2 regions of the Sphingomonas sp. NCPPB 2930 genome follow, and region 2 is predicted to be linked to the other one. Evidence: riboswitches for the same ligand, from Rfam matches in the RefSeq annotation. Region 2 holds a riboswitch; the other holds the start of a gene.
What was found. Region 2 has a riboswitch for thiamine pyrophosphate ahead of ACFX59_RS05600 (TonB-dependent receptor). Riboswitches for the same ligand answer to the same signal wherever they lie in the genome.

Region 1: linked by a shared signal. The riboswitch ahead of thiC (phosphomethylpyrimidine synthase ThiC) and the one ahead of ACFX59_RS05600 (TonB-dependent receptor) in region 2 are both predicted to bind thiamine pyrophosphate.

What each region holds. Positions count from the first base shown of each region.
Region 1 is NZ_JBHZQU010000015.1:20,641-28,392, reverse strand. It holds gene egtB (ergothioneine biosynthesis protein EgtB) at 7-1,278, shown strand; gene egtD (L-histidine N(alpha)-methyltransferase) at 1,281-2,258, shown strand; gene ACFX59_RS15045 (ferritin-like domain-containing protein) at 2,459-3,415, shown strand; gene ACFX59_RS15040 (ferritin-like domain-containing protein) at 3,454-4,470, shown strand; TPP riboswitch at 4,615-4,705, shown strand; gene thiC (phosphomethylpyrimidine synthase ThiC) at 4,751-6,598, shown strand; gene ACFX59_RS15030 (5'-nucleotidase) at 6,695-7,633, opposite strand.
Region 2 is NZ_JBHZQU010000003.1:98,407-106,158, reverse strand. It holds gene ACFX59_RS05625 (catalase) at 1-1,807, opposite strand, end outside; gene ACFX59_RS05620 (glycosyltransferase) at 2,029-3,033, shown strand; gene ACFX59_RS05615 (acyl-CoA dehydrogenase) at 3,012-4,022, shown strand; gene ACFX59_RS05610 (PIG-L deacetylase family protein) at 4,019-4,672, shown strand; gene ACFX59_RS05605 (methyltransferase domain-containing protein) at 4,669-5,283, shown strand; TPP riboswitch at 5,316-5,425, shown strand; gene ACFX59_RS05600 (TonB-dependent receptor) at 5,457-7,752, shown strand, end outside.

The DNA.
Region 1 (7,752 bases), on a different contig from region 2:
AGCCGAATGCCGACCCTCGTACCGTCGTCCGCGACGGCGCCGACGCCTGCCGACGAACTGGCATCCCGCTATCGCGCCGTCCGCGCGCTGACCCTGTCGCTGGCCGAGCCGTTGTCCGACGCCGACGCCACCGTCCAGTCGATGCCCGACGCCTCGCCCGCCAAGTGGCACATGGCGCACACGACCTGGTTCTTCGAGACGTTCGTGCTGCGCGACCATGTGCCGGACTATCGGCTGCACGATCCCCGCTTTCCCTTCCTGTTCAACAGCTATTACGAGGCGGAAGGCAAACGCCATGCGCGCCATCGTCGCGGGATGATCACCCGCCCGACGCTGGACGAGGTGCGGGCGTACCGCGCGCATGTCGATGCCGCGCTGCTGGCGGCGCTGCCCGATCTGCCCGACGCGGCGCGCGAGCTGGTCGCGCTGGGATGCCATCACGAGGAGCAACATCAGGAGCTGTTCGTCACCGACATCCTGCACCTCTTCTCCGAAAACCCGCTGGAGCCCGCGCTCTACCCGCCCGAGCCCAAGGCCCCCGTCGCGATGCCCGGCCCGATCGGCTGGATCGAGGGGCAGGCGGGCGTGGTCCGGATCGGCCATGACGGACAGGGCTTCGCCTTCGACTGCGAAGGGCCGCGCCATGAGGCCCTGCTCCATCCTCATGCCATCGCCGATCGCACGGTCACCAATGCCGAATGGATGCAGTTCATCGCCGATGGTGGCTATCGCGATCCCCGGCTCTGGCTGTCGGATGGCTGGGCCTGGGTGAAGGGAGAGGGGATCGCCGCGCCGCTCTATTGGGAAGAGCGCGACGGCGGCTGGACCCGTTTCGGGCTGGACGGCCGCCGCGCGGTCGATCCCGCCGCCCCGGTGACGCATGTCAGCTTCTACGAGGCGGATGCCTTTGCCAGCTGGGCGGGCGCGCGCCTGCCGACCGAAATGGAGTGGGAAGCCGCCGCCGCCGCGCATGATCCGGCGGGGGGCAACCAGATGGAGACGGGCGGCGCGTCCGAGCCGCGTCCTGCGACCCATGGCCCTGCCTTTTTCGGCGATGTCTGGGAATGGACCGGCAGCGCCTATCGTCCCTATCCCGGCTTCCGCGCCGTCGAGGGGGCGGTCGGCGAATATAATGGCAAGTTCATGAACGGGCAGTTCGTCCTGCGCGGCGGCAGCTGCGCGACGCCGCGCGGCCATGCCCGCGCATCCTATCGCAACTTCTTCTACCCCCATCAGCGCTGGCAGTTCACCGGCGTCCGTCTGGCAAAGGACCTGTAATCATGCTGAAGCCCGAGATCGAGGATGGTCAGATGTCGCTGACCGATCCCGCCTTCCGTGCCGATGTCCTCGCCGGACTGGAGCGCCGCCCCCGCGCCATCCCCGCGCGCTGGTTCTATGACCGCAAGGGGTCCGAGCTGTTCGAGGCGATCACCGACCTGCCCGAATATTATCCCACCCGCGCCGAGACCGCGATCCTGAAGACCATCTGCCCCGACCTCGTCGCGCATGTCGGCAAGGGGCGCGCGGTGGTCGAGTTCGGATCGGGCTCCTCGACCAAGACGCCGGTGCTGCTGCGCTGCGTCGAGCCGTCGGCCTATGTGCCGATCGACATTTCGGGCGACTTCCTGCGCGAATCCGCGCGCAATCTGCAACAGGCCTTTCCCGACCTGCCCATCCATCCGCTGGAGGGGGATTTCATGCACCCGCTGGCGCTGCCCGCGATGGTGGCGGAGGCGCCGAAGCTGGGCTTCTTCCCCGGCTCGACGATCGGCAACATGACGCCCGCCATGGCGACCGACCTGCTGCGCGCGATGCGCGGTTCGTTGGGCGAGGGGGCGATGCTGCTGATCGGGATGGACCGCGCCAAGTCCAGCGAGATCCTGGTCCCCGCCTATGACGATGCGCAGGGCGTGACGGCGGCGTTCAACCGCAACCTGCTCGACCGGATCAACCGCGAGCTGGACGGCACCATCCCGGTCGAGGCGTTCCGCCACCGCGCGGTGTGGAACGACGATCGCTCGCGAATCGAGATGCACCTGGCCGCGACCCGCGACGTCGCCTTCACCATCGAGGGCCGCCCCTTCGCCATGGCCGCGGGCGAGACGATCCACACCGAGAACAGCCACAAATACGGCCCCCGCGATGCCAAGATCCTGCTGCGCGCGGGCGGCTGGACCCCGGTCGCGCAATGGAGCGATCCGGACGACATGTTCGCGGTCTATCTGGCCGAGGCGCAATCGATTCGTCTTGCTCCCTGAACGTTTCGTCGTATCGAGTCGCGGTCTAACCGGACAGGTGAAAAGAGTTGCGTCTTTTCCTGCGGACGTAACGTTTCGCTTTTCGGTCGGGCGTTGGGCTTTACCCTGAAAAGTCTTCCCGCTTGACCCTCTTGCAAGTCTATCTGCTGGCAAAGAGCCGACAGATAGACTTGCGGGGGTTCCATACCGGGAGGAGCATGATGACCGAAAGCGCACACCTGCTCGACGCATTCGACGCACGGGCCCAGCGCCGCGATCAACGACGCGAGTTCTTCAAGACGGCGATGGGCGCCGCCGCCGCCGGCGTCGCGGCCTTTACCCTGACCAGCAAGGCGGGGGCCCAGTCGACGATCACCGACGCGGATATCCTGAATTTTGCGTTGAACCTCGAATATCTTGAAGCGCAATTCTATGCCTTTGCCGCCAACGGCACCGGCCTCGCCTCCAGCCAGTTGACCGGCACGGGCACGCAGGGCGCGGTCACCGGCGGCAAGAAGGTGACGTTCACCGACCCGATCGTCGAGCAATATGCCCGCGAGATCGCGGCCGACGAAGCCGCGCATGTTGCGTTCCTGCGCACCGCGCTCGGCAGTTCGGCGGTGGCGCAGCCCGCGATCAACATCTCGGGCGACGCGAACGGCGCGTTCACCGCGGCGGCGCGCGCGTCGGGCGTGATCGACTCCAACGCGACCTTCGACCCTTACGCCTCGGACGAGAATTTCCTGCTCGGCGCCTATATCTTCGAGGATGTCGGCGTGACCGCCTATAAGGGGGCCTCACCGCTGATCAGCAACAAGACCTTTCTCCAGGCGGCTGCCGGAATCCTGGCGGTCGAGGCCTATCATGCCGCGATCGTCCGCACGACGCTCTATGCCAAGGGTATTCAGACCCCGGCGCTGATTACCGCGGCGGGCAAGATCTCGGACGCGCGCGACAGCCTGGACGGGACCACCGACCTGGATCAGGGCATTGCCGCGACCACGGTCGGCGGACAGCAGGTGTCCAACATCGTGCCGCTCGATTCCAACGGGATCGCGTTCAGCCGCACGCCGCAGCAGGTGCTGAACATCGTCTATCTCAACAAGGCGTCGGCCACGCTGGGCGGGTTCTTCCCCGCCGGCGTCAACGGCACCCTGCGCGCGAGCGCGGCCAACTGATCTCCCCCTTTTTCCTCGTTCCGAGAGGATTTTTCATCATGAGCGAAGAACGCTTCATTCTCGATGTGATCGAAGAGGCTTCGGCCAAGCGCCGGTCCGATCGTCGCCGTTTCATGCGTATGGCCGCCGGGGCCGGTGCGGTGGGTGGGCTGGCCATGCTGGGCGCCTGCGGCAGCGACGATAACGACGTCATCGTCCTGCCGACGCCCACCCCGACCGCGACGGCGGGTACCGTCACCGATGCCGATGTCCTGAACTTCGCGCTTCAGCTGGAATATCTGGAAGCGCAATTCTACAGCTATGCCGCGTTCGGCGCGGGCCTGTCCTCCTCGCTTCAGGCCGGGACGGGGACGCAAGGCTCGGTCGCGACCAGCACCAGCGGACAGCCGCGCCAGGTCGCGTTCCAGGATCCGTTGGTGGCGCAATATGCCCGCGAGATCGCCTATGACGAGATCGCGCACGTCACCTTCCTGCGCAACGCCCTGGGCTCCAGCGCGGTGGCGCAGCCTGCCATCAACCTGTCGGGCGATGCCAATGGCGCCTTCACGGCGGCGGCGCGCGCGGCCGGGGTGATCGGATCGACCGGAACCTTCGACCCCTATGCCTCGGACGAGAATTTCCTGCTCGCCGCCTATATCTTCGAGGATGTCGGTGTCACCGCCTATATGGGCGGGGTCACGCTGCTCTCCAACAAGACCTTTGTCGAGGCGGCGGCGGGCATCCACGCGGCCGAGGCCTATCATGCGGGTCTGGTCCGCTCGGTCATCTATCGCAAGGGTCTGAGCAACGGAACGCTGATCACCGCGGCGAACCAGATTTCGGACGCGCGTGACAGCCTGGACGGCTCGACCGACCTCGATCAGGGCATCACCGTCACCGCCAATGGCGTTACGTCGGCGAATATCGTGCCCGCCGATTCCAACGCGATCGCCTTTGCCCGCACGCCGGGCCAGGTGCTGAACGTCGTCTATCTCAACAAGGCGGCGGTGACCGGCGGCGGCTTCTTCCCGAGCGGCCTGAACGGCAATGTACGGACCAGCGCGGCCAGCGGCTGACGCATTCTGTCCCGCAAGGGGTGATTGCCCCGGTCGGCCGCCAGCCCCTGGCCGACCGGGGCTTTTCATGTGTCGCCCGGCCGCGCGGGGCATTTCGGCGGAAAGCCCTTCTGCTTGGCGCGATTTGCGCTTATGCAGGGTCCATCCCCGGGGGAGCGCTGACCTGCGCTTGAGAGGGGGGCAGGAGCCCCCGACCCGCTGAACCTGATCCGGCTGACACCGGCGTAGGGAGGGAGCGGCCCCGTCTCTCATGGTCCGTTTCCTCCGCATGGAGTGGACTATGGCAGATATCCCCGCAAAGGCTGAAATTGGCGTCACCACTGGCCCCATTCGTGGGTCGAAGAAGATTCATGTCGGGCCCCTGGGCGTCGCGATGCGCGAAATCCATCTCGACCCGTCTTCGGGCGAGCCGCCCTTGCGTGTCTATGACACCAGCGGCCCCTATACCGATCCGAACGCCCGCATCGACATCATGGCGGGCCTGCCGCAGATCCGCCGCGACTGGATCGAGGCGCGCGGCGATGTCGAGGCCTATGACGGTCGCGAAATCCGCCCCGAGGACAATGGCCAGCTCGGCCCCGACCGGTCGGGAGGCGTGCCGCAATTCCCGCGCACCGGGCTGAACCGCCCCTTGCGCGCCAAGCCCGGCATGAACGTCAGCCAGATGCACTATGCCCGCAAAGGCATCATCACGCCCGAGATGGAATATGTCGCGACCCGCGAGAATCTGGGCCGCGAGATGCTGCGCGAATATGTCCGCGACGGCGAGAGCTTCGGCGCTGCCATCCCCGATTACGTGACCCCCGAATTCGTCCGCGACGAAGTGGCGCGCGGCCGGGCGATCATCCCCAACAACATCAACCACCCCGAATCCGAACCGATGGCGATCGGCCGCAACTTCCTGGTCAAGATCAACGCCAATATCGGCAATTCGGCGGTCGCCTCCAATGTCGCGTCCGAGGTCGACAAGCTGGTCTGGTCGATCCGCTGGGGCGCGGACACGGTCATGGACCTGTCGACGGGGCGCAACATCCACGACACGCGCGAATGGATCATCCGCAACTCGCCCGTGCCGATCGGCACCGTCCCCATCTATCAGGCGCTGGAAAAGGTCGGCGGCATCGCCGAGGAGCTGACCTGGGAAATCTTCCGCGACACGCTGATCGAACAGGCCGAGCAGGGCGTCGACTATTTCACCATCCATGCGGGCGTGCGCCTGCCCTATATCCCGCTGACCGCCAAGCGCGTCACCGGCATCGTGTCGCGCGGCGGCTCGATCATGGCGAAGTGGTGCCTGGCGCATCACAAGGAGTCGTTCCTCTACGAACGCTTCGACGAGATCACCGAGATCATGAAGGCCTATGACATCGCCTATTCGCTGGGCGACGGCCTGCGCCCCGGCGCGATCGCCGACGCCAATGACGAGGCGCAGTTCGCCGAGCTCTACACGCTGGGCGAACTGACCAAGCGCGCCTGGGAACAGGACGTGCAGGTCATGATCGAGGGCCCCGGCCATGTGCCGATGCACAAGATCAAGCAGAATATGGACAAGCAGCTGGAGGCGTGCGGCGAGGCGCCCTTCTATACCCTCGGGCCGCTGACGACCGACATCGCGCCGGGTTACGACCATATCACCAGCGGTATCGGCGCGGCGATGATCGGCTGGTACGGCACGGCGATGCTCTGCTACGTCACGCCCAAGGAGCATCTGGGCCTGCCCGACCGCGACGACGTGAAGGTCGGGGTGGTGACCTACAAGCTGGCCGCCCATGCCGCCGATCTGGCCAAGGGGCACCCGGCCGCCAAGATGCGCGACGACGCGCTGAGCCGCGCCCGCTTCGAGTTCCGCTGGCGCGATCAGTTCAACCTGTCGCTCGACCCCGACACGGCGGAATCCTACCACGACCAGACGCTCCCGGCGGAGGGCGCCAAGACCGCGCATTTCTGTTCGATGTGCGGCCCGAAATTCTGCTCGATGAAGATCACGCAGGAAGTGCGCGAATTCGCGGCGAAGCAGAATGCCCCGGTCGAAACCTTCGTCGCGGCGGAGGACGCCGAGGCGGGGATGCAGCAAATGAGCGAGAAATTCCGCGAGAAGGGCGGGGAGGTTTACCTTCCGGCGGAGTGACGAAAAAGGGGCCGCACCCGACGAGGATGCGGCCCCAATTCCCAGCCTCCGTTCAGCCTGAGCGAAGTCGAAGGCCGTGGGATGGTGCATCCATAACTAGATAGGCAATGGAGACGTATTTCTTACGCCAAACGGAATGTGCACACACGGCGTGCTTCCGGAGGCTGGCTCAAGGTGGCCAAGCTGGTCGTCAAAGAAAATTTGGGGGCGCAAGACATCGAGAATATTCTTTTTCTCAATGCCACCGGTTAAGAATAGTTCGTCAACCTCGATGCCGTGATGCGCGAGTGTCGTCATCATTCTCTCATGTGCCGGCGCATTGCGGGCCGTGACGATAGCGACTCGTACCGCCTTGTCTCTATCGTTAATCTGCTGAGGATTGTCTCGCTCAATTTGTTGTACAATAGAAATCTTTTGCAGCAGAGGCATTAGGGGACCGTCCTTTAGCGGACGTGCGCTATGCTCGATCTCGTGGTGGCGAAATAGGTCGAGTCCACCCTTTGCATACTGTTGTTCGGCTTCATCGTCGACCAAGATGCCGTCAAAGTCGAACGCAATTCTCAACTGCGTATCCAACTCGTCATCAACGGCCGCACAGGGCAGCACGTACCCGGCCGGATGCCCTTCTGCGACAGCCGTTTTCACCTCATCCTTATCCGTGCTCAGATACAGACAAGCGTTGACGGCTTTCATGTACGGATAGGGGCTCGTTCCTGATAAAAAGAAGTATCTCGATATATCGAGGTCATAGCCGGGAATGGCGTCCATGATGCGGGCACCGGCAGCAGGATCGTTGCGCGACAGGATGACCACCTCAACAGGGGACTGTTCTGGAAACTTCCTGTTCAGTCCCAAGAGACGTTTAATGAAGGGGAATGCTGCGCCGGGGGCGGGGGGCTTTTTCCGATTTGCAATCTGATATTTTTTAAAAGCCTCGAGCCCTTCGGTTTGGAAAATTTCGTGCTCTGCCGTAAAATCGAATAGAGCAGACGATGTGATTCCAACAACCAGCTTTCGTTCAATCGGATAGGCCATTCGAGGAATATATAAACGACCGCATCGCTTTAAAGTGGGTAAAGGCGAATAAGTAAACGGCCACCAAGCCGATCGACCTCTTTGCGTTGTAGATTTATAAAGCAAGTCTTCAGCTGGAT
Region 2 (7,752 bases):
CCACGACTTCCCAGAGCGCCCCTTCGGCCTCGAGCGCGCTCGTCACCGCCGCAAACAGCGCCGCGCTGCTGCCGTCGGTCAGCAGGATGCCCATCTTGCGCCCCTTGAAGTCCTGCGGGCCGTTGGCCAGAATGCTCAGCTTGGGCGAGGAAGGCAGGTCGAGCGTCGGTTTCGCCGCCTTTGCGGGCTCCGGCAGGTCCAGGCCGAGCCCATCGGCGACCGTCGCCGCAAGCCCTTCGTCGATCAGCCGGAGGTGGGAGACGGCACGCGCCCGGATATCGACCCGTTCGACCTTCGACAACTCGAATACCAGCGCGTCGCCGATATGCTTTTGTTCGATCGGCTGCTGGCTGGCGAAGAATTGCCTTGCCTGGCTGTAATGGTCGGCGAAGGTCTCGGCACGGATGCGCTGCTTGGTGCCCTGCACCTCGGCCGGGAAGCTGCGATAGCCGATCGTCGGATTTTCGCGCGGGCCACCATCGGGGCCCCAGCTGTTCGGCTCGTAATTGGCGCGCCCCTTGGGGTTGCGCATCGCCATATGGCCGTCCTGCTGGAAATTCATCACCGGGCAACGCGGCGCATTGACCGGGATATGGGTGAAGTTCGGCCCGCCCAACCGCTTCAGCTGCGTGTCCAGATAGGAGAAGTTGCGGCCGTGGAGCAGCGGATCATCGGAGAAGTCGATGCCGGGCACGACATTCTGCGTGCAGAAGGCGACCTGTTCGGTATTCGCGAAGAAATTGTCGACATTGCGGTTGAGCGTCAGCGTCCCGATGATGCGGACGGGAATGTCCTCCTCGGGGATCAGCTTGGTCGAATCCAGATGGTCGAAGGGCAGGCGGTCGGCCGTTTCCTGGTCGAACAGCTGGACGCCCAGATCCCATTGCGGAAAGTCGCCCGCCTCGATCGCCTGCCACAGGTCGCGACGATGGAAGTCGGGATCGGCGCCGTTGATCTTGACCGCTTCGTTCCACAGCACCGATTGCAGGCCCTGGCGCGGCTTCCAGTGGAATTTGACGAAGGTCGACTTGCCCTCGGCATTGACCAGCCGGAAGCTGTGGACGCCAAAGCCCTCCATCGTGCGGAACGAGCGTGGGATCGTCCGGTCGGACATCTGCCACATCACCATGTGCCATGCCTCGGGGCTCAGGCTGGCGAAGTCCCAGTAATTGTCATGCGCGGACTGGGCCTGCGGAAAGGCGCGGTCGGGCTCCTGCTTGACGGCGTGGACGAGGTCGGGAAACTTGATCGGGTCCTGGATGAAGAAGACCGGGATATTGTTGCCGACAATGTCCCAATTGCCCTGCTTCGTATAGAATTTGACGGCAAAGCCCCGGACGTCGCGCGCCAGGTCCATCGAGCCCTTGTTGCCCGCGACGGTCGAGAAGCGGACGAAGACTTCGGTCTGCTGGCCCACCTCGCTTAGTATGTCGGCGCGGGTATATTCGGCCAGGCTATCGGTCAGCTCGAAGACGCCGTGCGCGCCATATCCACGGGCATGGACCACCCGCTCGGGAATGCGTTCATGGTCGAAGTGGAAGATCTTCTCGCGCAGGATGAAGTCTTCGAGCAGCGTCGGCCCGCGCTCCCCGGCGCGCAGGCTGTTCTGGTTGTCGGCGACGGGAACGCCCTGCTGCGTGGTCAGCGTCCGGGCCGTGTCGTCGGTGGCCTGATGCGTCTCTCCGCCATGGCCCTGGGGCTCGGCATAATGGCTCGGCATATCCGCCCCGGCGGGAAGGGAGGGCGCTTGGGCGGGCGATACGCCCTTGGCCTTGCCGCTGCCCTGCTTGCTCTTCGAACTGGCCATGATGGTGTCTTTCATCGTTGAGGGAACGTGCCCGTCCAACGCGCGGATCGGCCAATCGCCCTCCAAATAAATGCTTGATATTCATTAAGGTGATTCCTGCCGCCTTGGGGTAAACCCATGCTAGTGATCGGGATCAGCCCTCCGTTCCCGGCCGTGCGGGGCTTCGGTGGGTTTCGGCGGCGGGAGGGAGAAGGCTTCTGTTCGACGACGCGCCCGTGGTGATGTGCATCCCCGCCCGAAATGAAGAGGCAATGCTGCCCGCGCTGTTCGCCGCGCTTGCCGCGCTGCGCGTCGATGGGGGGAAGCTGGAGGCATGCCTGTATCTGGACGACTGCCGGGATGGCAGCATCGCGCTGGTCGATCGTCTCGGCCCGACCCTGCCGTTTCGGCTGCATGTCGCCAGGGGCGGGCGCGATGCTGTGCCCAATGCCGGGGCCGCCCGGCGCGCGGCGCTGGCGATGGGGCTGTCCGTCCTGGCGGGGCGCGAGGGCCTGCTCTTCACAACGGATGCCGACAGCACGCCGCAGCACGACTGGATCGCGGCGGGTCGTCGGGGGCTGAGCCAGGCGGAGGTCGTCGCCGGGCGGATCCAGCGGGTCGATGCCGCATCCGATCCGCAGCAAAGCCGCATCGAGCATTATTATGACCGATTGCACCGATATCGCCGGGCCATCGACCCGGTGCCGTGGGAGGCGCGGGACACGCATCACTTCGGCGGCGGGGCCAATATCGCGATACGCGCCTCCGCCTATCGCGCGCTGGGCGGGTTCCTGCCGATCCCGTCGGGGGAGGACGCCCGCCTGCTCGACGATGCCGCGCGCGCCGGGCTGCGCGTCCGTCGGGATGCGGCGATGATCGTGGAGACCTCGTCCCGCCGACAGGGGCGTATCGGCGGCGGGCTCGCGGGCCAATTGCTGGCGCTGGATCAGGGCGAGCCGCCGCGCATGGCCGATCCACGCGGTGCGGCCTGGCAATGGCGCGCGCAGGCGGCCGCGCGGCAGAGCTTCGCCATGATCGACCGGGTCGACCGGCGTATCGCGCTCGGCGAGCGGCTGGGCCTTTCGGCGGACCATGTTCTGGGCGTCGCGCGCGATTGCCCCAATGCGGAGGCGTTCGCGATGCGGATCGTCCCGGCACCGGCCGTTCATTCCGGCCAGGTGTCGCTGCCGGATGCCGAAGACCTTCTGACCGAACTGGAGAGCCGATGGTGCGAGATCGCGGCATGACCGCCATGGCCGACGAACTGCGAAGCGCGATTGCCGTCATGGGCTGGGCCGAGCATCCCCCCGGCGATCCCCGGATTGTCGAGGACCATGTCGCGCTGCTGGCCCGGCTGTATGACATCGGCCGGCGCGATCTGCCGCTCGGGCGGTTGGTCGAGGGGCATGTCGATGCGGTGCAGATCGTGCGCCGATACGGATCGGCGGCGCAGGTGGAACGGCTGAGCGGGATGCTGGCGCATGGGGCGACATTGGGCGTCTGGAACGCCGGACTGGCGGGCGAGCCCCTGCGGCTGGACGGCGAGCGGTTGACCGGGGGCAAGAGCCATGCCTCGGGCGCCGGGGTGCTGAGCCACGCGCTGGTCACGGCGGACACGATCGAGGGGGTGCAACTGCTGCTGCTCGATCTGGCGAGGGTCGCGCCGGTGATCGATCGCGACTGGTGGCGGGTGACGGGCATGCAGCGGTCCGAAACGCATCTGGTCCGCTGGCGGGACGGCGTCATCGCGCAGGACGACCGGATCGGCGCGCCGAACCTCTATGCGCGCGAGCCTTTTTTCAGCGGCGGGGCGCTGCGGTTCGTGGCGGTCCATGCCGGGGGCGTGGCCGGGCTGTGCGACCTGACCCGCCGCCATCTGGTCGAGGCGGGACGCGCCGACGACCCGTTCCAGTCGGCGCGGCTCGCGCGGTTGTTCGCGCTGGCGGAACTGGCGGCGGCCATCGTGCGGCGCACGGCGCGATGCTGGTTCGGGGAGGAGGTCGAAGAGGCGCGGCTGGCGCGGGTCGCGGCTGCGCGCATGGCGGTGGCCGACGCGGCCGAGCAGGCGATCGTGATCGCTCGGGAGGCGGTGGGGCTGGCGGGGCAGTTCCTCACCCATCCGCTCTCCGCGATGCTGGCCGATCTGGCGGTCTATCTGCGCCAGCCCATGCCCGACGCGCAACGCCTCCGGGTCGGGCAGGCGGTGGCGCAGGGCTTGCTGGAGCTGTCGCTATGAGGCTGGACCTCAACGGCGTCCGCCGGGCGGTCATCGTCGCGCCGCATCCCGATGACGAGATCATCGGGGCGGCGGGGCTGATCCAGGCGCTGCGGAGGCGGGGGAGCGGGGTTTGGGTCATCGTGGTCAGCGACGGCGCCGCCTCGCATCCTGGCAGCCGGACATGGCCCGCCGCGCGTCTGATCGCCGCGCGCGAGCGGGAAAGCCGCCATGCGCTGCGCCGTCTGGGCGTCCGGAGCGACCGGGTGACGTTCCTCGGGCTACCCGATGGCGGGCTGATGGCGGAGGGCGATCCTTGTCGCGAGCGGCTGCACCGGGCGCTCCGGAAGCATCGGGGCTTGGACCTGCTGGTCGGGCCCGCCGCCACGGATGCCCATCCCGATCACCGGGCGGTCGCGACCGCGCTTGGCCATTTTCGCTTCGGCAGGCGGCGTCTGACCTATCAGGTCTGGCCGCCGCAAAGGCGGATGGCGGCGCGGAGCCGGACCGTCTCGATCCCCGGCGGCGCGGCGGCGAAGCGCGCGCTGATCCGGGTGCATCGGACCCAGCTAGGCGCGATCACCGACGATCCTCGGGGCTTTTCGATCGCACGCCATGAACTCACGGCCTTTTCCCACCCGGTCGAGCGTTTCCTTCCGGTGAGGCGATGAAGGCGATCGACCTCAATGGCTTCGCCGAGAAGTTCGCGGCGGACGACGATCCCTGGCGGACCTTCTCCAACCGGGACGAGGCGGTGAAGCGCCGGGCGATCCTGCATGCGCTGGGCCAGGGGCCATCGGGCAGGGTCCTGGAACTGGGCAGCGGCAATGGATCGAACAGCCGCGCCATCGCGCGCCGCGCGCTTCGGCTCGACGCGACCGAGGGGACGGTCGAGGGCACCCGCCTGACGGCGCTGGCGATCGCTGCCTCGCCGCGAGCACGGGCGATATCGCTGGTCTTGCCCGCGCGGTTTCCGCGACGGGACTATGATGCGATCGTCATCGCCGAGCTACTCTATTATCTTTCGCCCATCGCGATGCGGCATGTCGCGCGTGGCGTCGCGGCGGCCTTGCGCCCCGGCGGGCGGCTGGTCCTGGCGCATCATCGCATCGACTATTACGACTTCGCGCAGCACGCCGCCGATATCCAGGAACGCTTCCTGCTGATGACCGGCATGACCTGGCAGGTCGAGACCATGCGCCGCCGGGCGCGCTGGCATGTCCTCGTCGCGCGGCGGGGCGACGCAGGGCACCGGACGGGTCTTTCCTTCCGCCATCGATAATCATTTGCTTACGGGCCGTAAGCGCCTAGACGACGCCATCCCCGGGGAACCGCTGATGCGCGGTCGAGAGATGGGCAGCAGCCCATGACCCGCCGAACCTGATCCGGCTGATACCGGCGTAGGGAGGGTGGCGGTTCCTTCGTCGTCCTTCCGTGTGAAGTGGACGAGAGACGATGGCTGTTCAGATTTCGCGCGATCGCAAGACGATCCGATATGGTGCCCTGCTGCTGTCCGCCGCGTGGCTGGCGCTGCCCGGCGCGGCCTCGGCGCAGCGGGCGGCCGACGCGCCTGCCGATATTCGCGTGATCGGCCACCGCGATCCCGAGGGGCTGCTGCCCGACCAGACCGAACCCAAGGCGGTCAGCGAGATCTCCTCGGACTTCATCGTCAAGCAGGCCCCGACGCTGAACGCCTTCCAGCTGGTGAGCCTGCTGCCCGGCGCCAATGTCGCATCCAGCGATCCCTATGGCCTGTCGACCAGTTCGAGCCTGACGCTGCGCGGTCTGGGGCAGGATGAGATCGGCGTGCTGATGGAGGGCGCGCCGCAGAACGACATCGGCTATTATTACGCCTATCCGTCGCAATTCGCCGATGCGGAGAATGTGCGTGCGATCCGGCTGGCCCAGGGGGCGGTCGATCTCGCCTCGCCGACCGTCGGCGGCGCGGGCGGTCTGTTGTCGCTGTCACTCGACGATCCCAAGGCGGCGCGCGGAATGCTCGCCGATCTGTCGCTGGGGTCGTACAACATGCACCGGGCCTTTGTCCGGGTCGATACGGGGACGATCGGAAATACCGGGCTGAAGGCGTTCCTGTCCTATTCCAACACCCGCGCGGACAATTGGCGGGGCGCGGGCTATGACCTGCGCCAGCATGTCGATGCCAAGCTGCTGGGCGAATGGGGAAACGGGAACCGTGCCAGCCTCGCCCTATCGTACAATGACGCCAATTCCTCCAGCTATGCCAGCCCCACCCTGGCCGATTGGCGCGCGCGGGGACGCGGTTTCAACTATGACGCGCAATATACGCCGGGGAATACCAATTATTGGGAACTGTACCGCGCGCCCTTCCGCAACCTCTATGCCTCGGCCCCCGTGCATCTGGTCCTGGGCGACCGGCTGACGCTGGACGCCACGACCTATCTCCAGTTCGGCTATGGCAATTCGCCCTATGGCACCCAGCTTGCGACCACCGGCAATTACCTGGGGAGCGAACAACTGGCGCAGCCGATCGCGCTGCCCGGCGCGGTGAATGGGGTCGCGACGGTGCTGGGCAATTATACGGGCGATCAGATGCGGACCGGCCAGGTCGCCAGCCTGACGCTGCGCGCGGGCATCCACCGGCTGACCGCGGGCCTGTGGTTCGACTATGGCACCGACCGCGTCACCCAGACCTATACCGCCGTCGGCACCGACGGACGCCCGACCGACCGCTGGGGCTATCGCAGCAAGGCGATCCGCACCGCCGATGGGCGCCTGCTCGCCTATGAGAACCAGCGCACCGTGACCGTAACGAAGAGCGTCTTCGTGGCCGACAGCATCGCGCTGAGCCCCAGGCTGACGGTCGATATCGGCTTCAAGGGCGTCAACCTGCTCCGCAACGGCCGCAATTACCTGCCCGGACCGCAGACGCGCGTGCGCAGCGACAGCTTCGCCGCCCTGCCGCGCGCCGCCGTCCATTATGATCTCGACGATCGCCAGCAGGCCTTTGCCAACGTCACGACCAATTTCCGGACGCCCAACGAATTCACGCTGTACGACAGCTATGACGGCGGCGTGGTCTCGACGCGCGGCACGGACGCGTTGAAGAACGAATATTCGGTGTCGCAGGAGCTCGGCTATCGCTATATCGGGCCCAGCCTTTCCGCCTCGGTGACCGGCTTCCACTACAAGTTCCGCAACCGCCAGCTGGCGACCGTGGTCGACAATGGTGGGGCGCTGGTCAATTCGACGCTGAACGCGGGCGGACAGACCTCCTATGGCGTCGATGCCGAGATCGATTACCGGCCCGCGAGGGGCGTCAGCGTCTATGTTTCGGGCGAATATCTGCGCGCGCGGATCGATGACGATCTGCCGGTCGGCGGAGACTATCTGCCGACGCGGGGCAAGCGGGCGGTATCCAGCCCGACGCTCCAGTTCGGCGCCGGTGGCACCTATGACGATGGGCATCTGTTCGGCAGCATCGCGGGCAAATATGTCGGTCGCCAATATGCGACGTTCATGAACGACGAGAGCATCCGGGGATATGCCACGCTCGACCTGGCGATCGGCGTCCATCTGGCCGATTGGCTTGACGGCAAGCGGACCGACCTGCGGGTCAATGCGATCAACGTCACCGATCCGCATGTGCTGGCGGGGGTTCAGTCCGTCACGACCAACGCGCGCGATGTCGTCGGGCGCGGCGGCACGATCATCAAGGGCAATGCGCCGTCCTATTATATCGGCGGCGGATCGGCGGTCGTCGCGACGATTT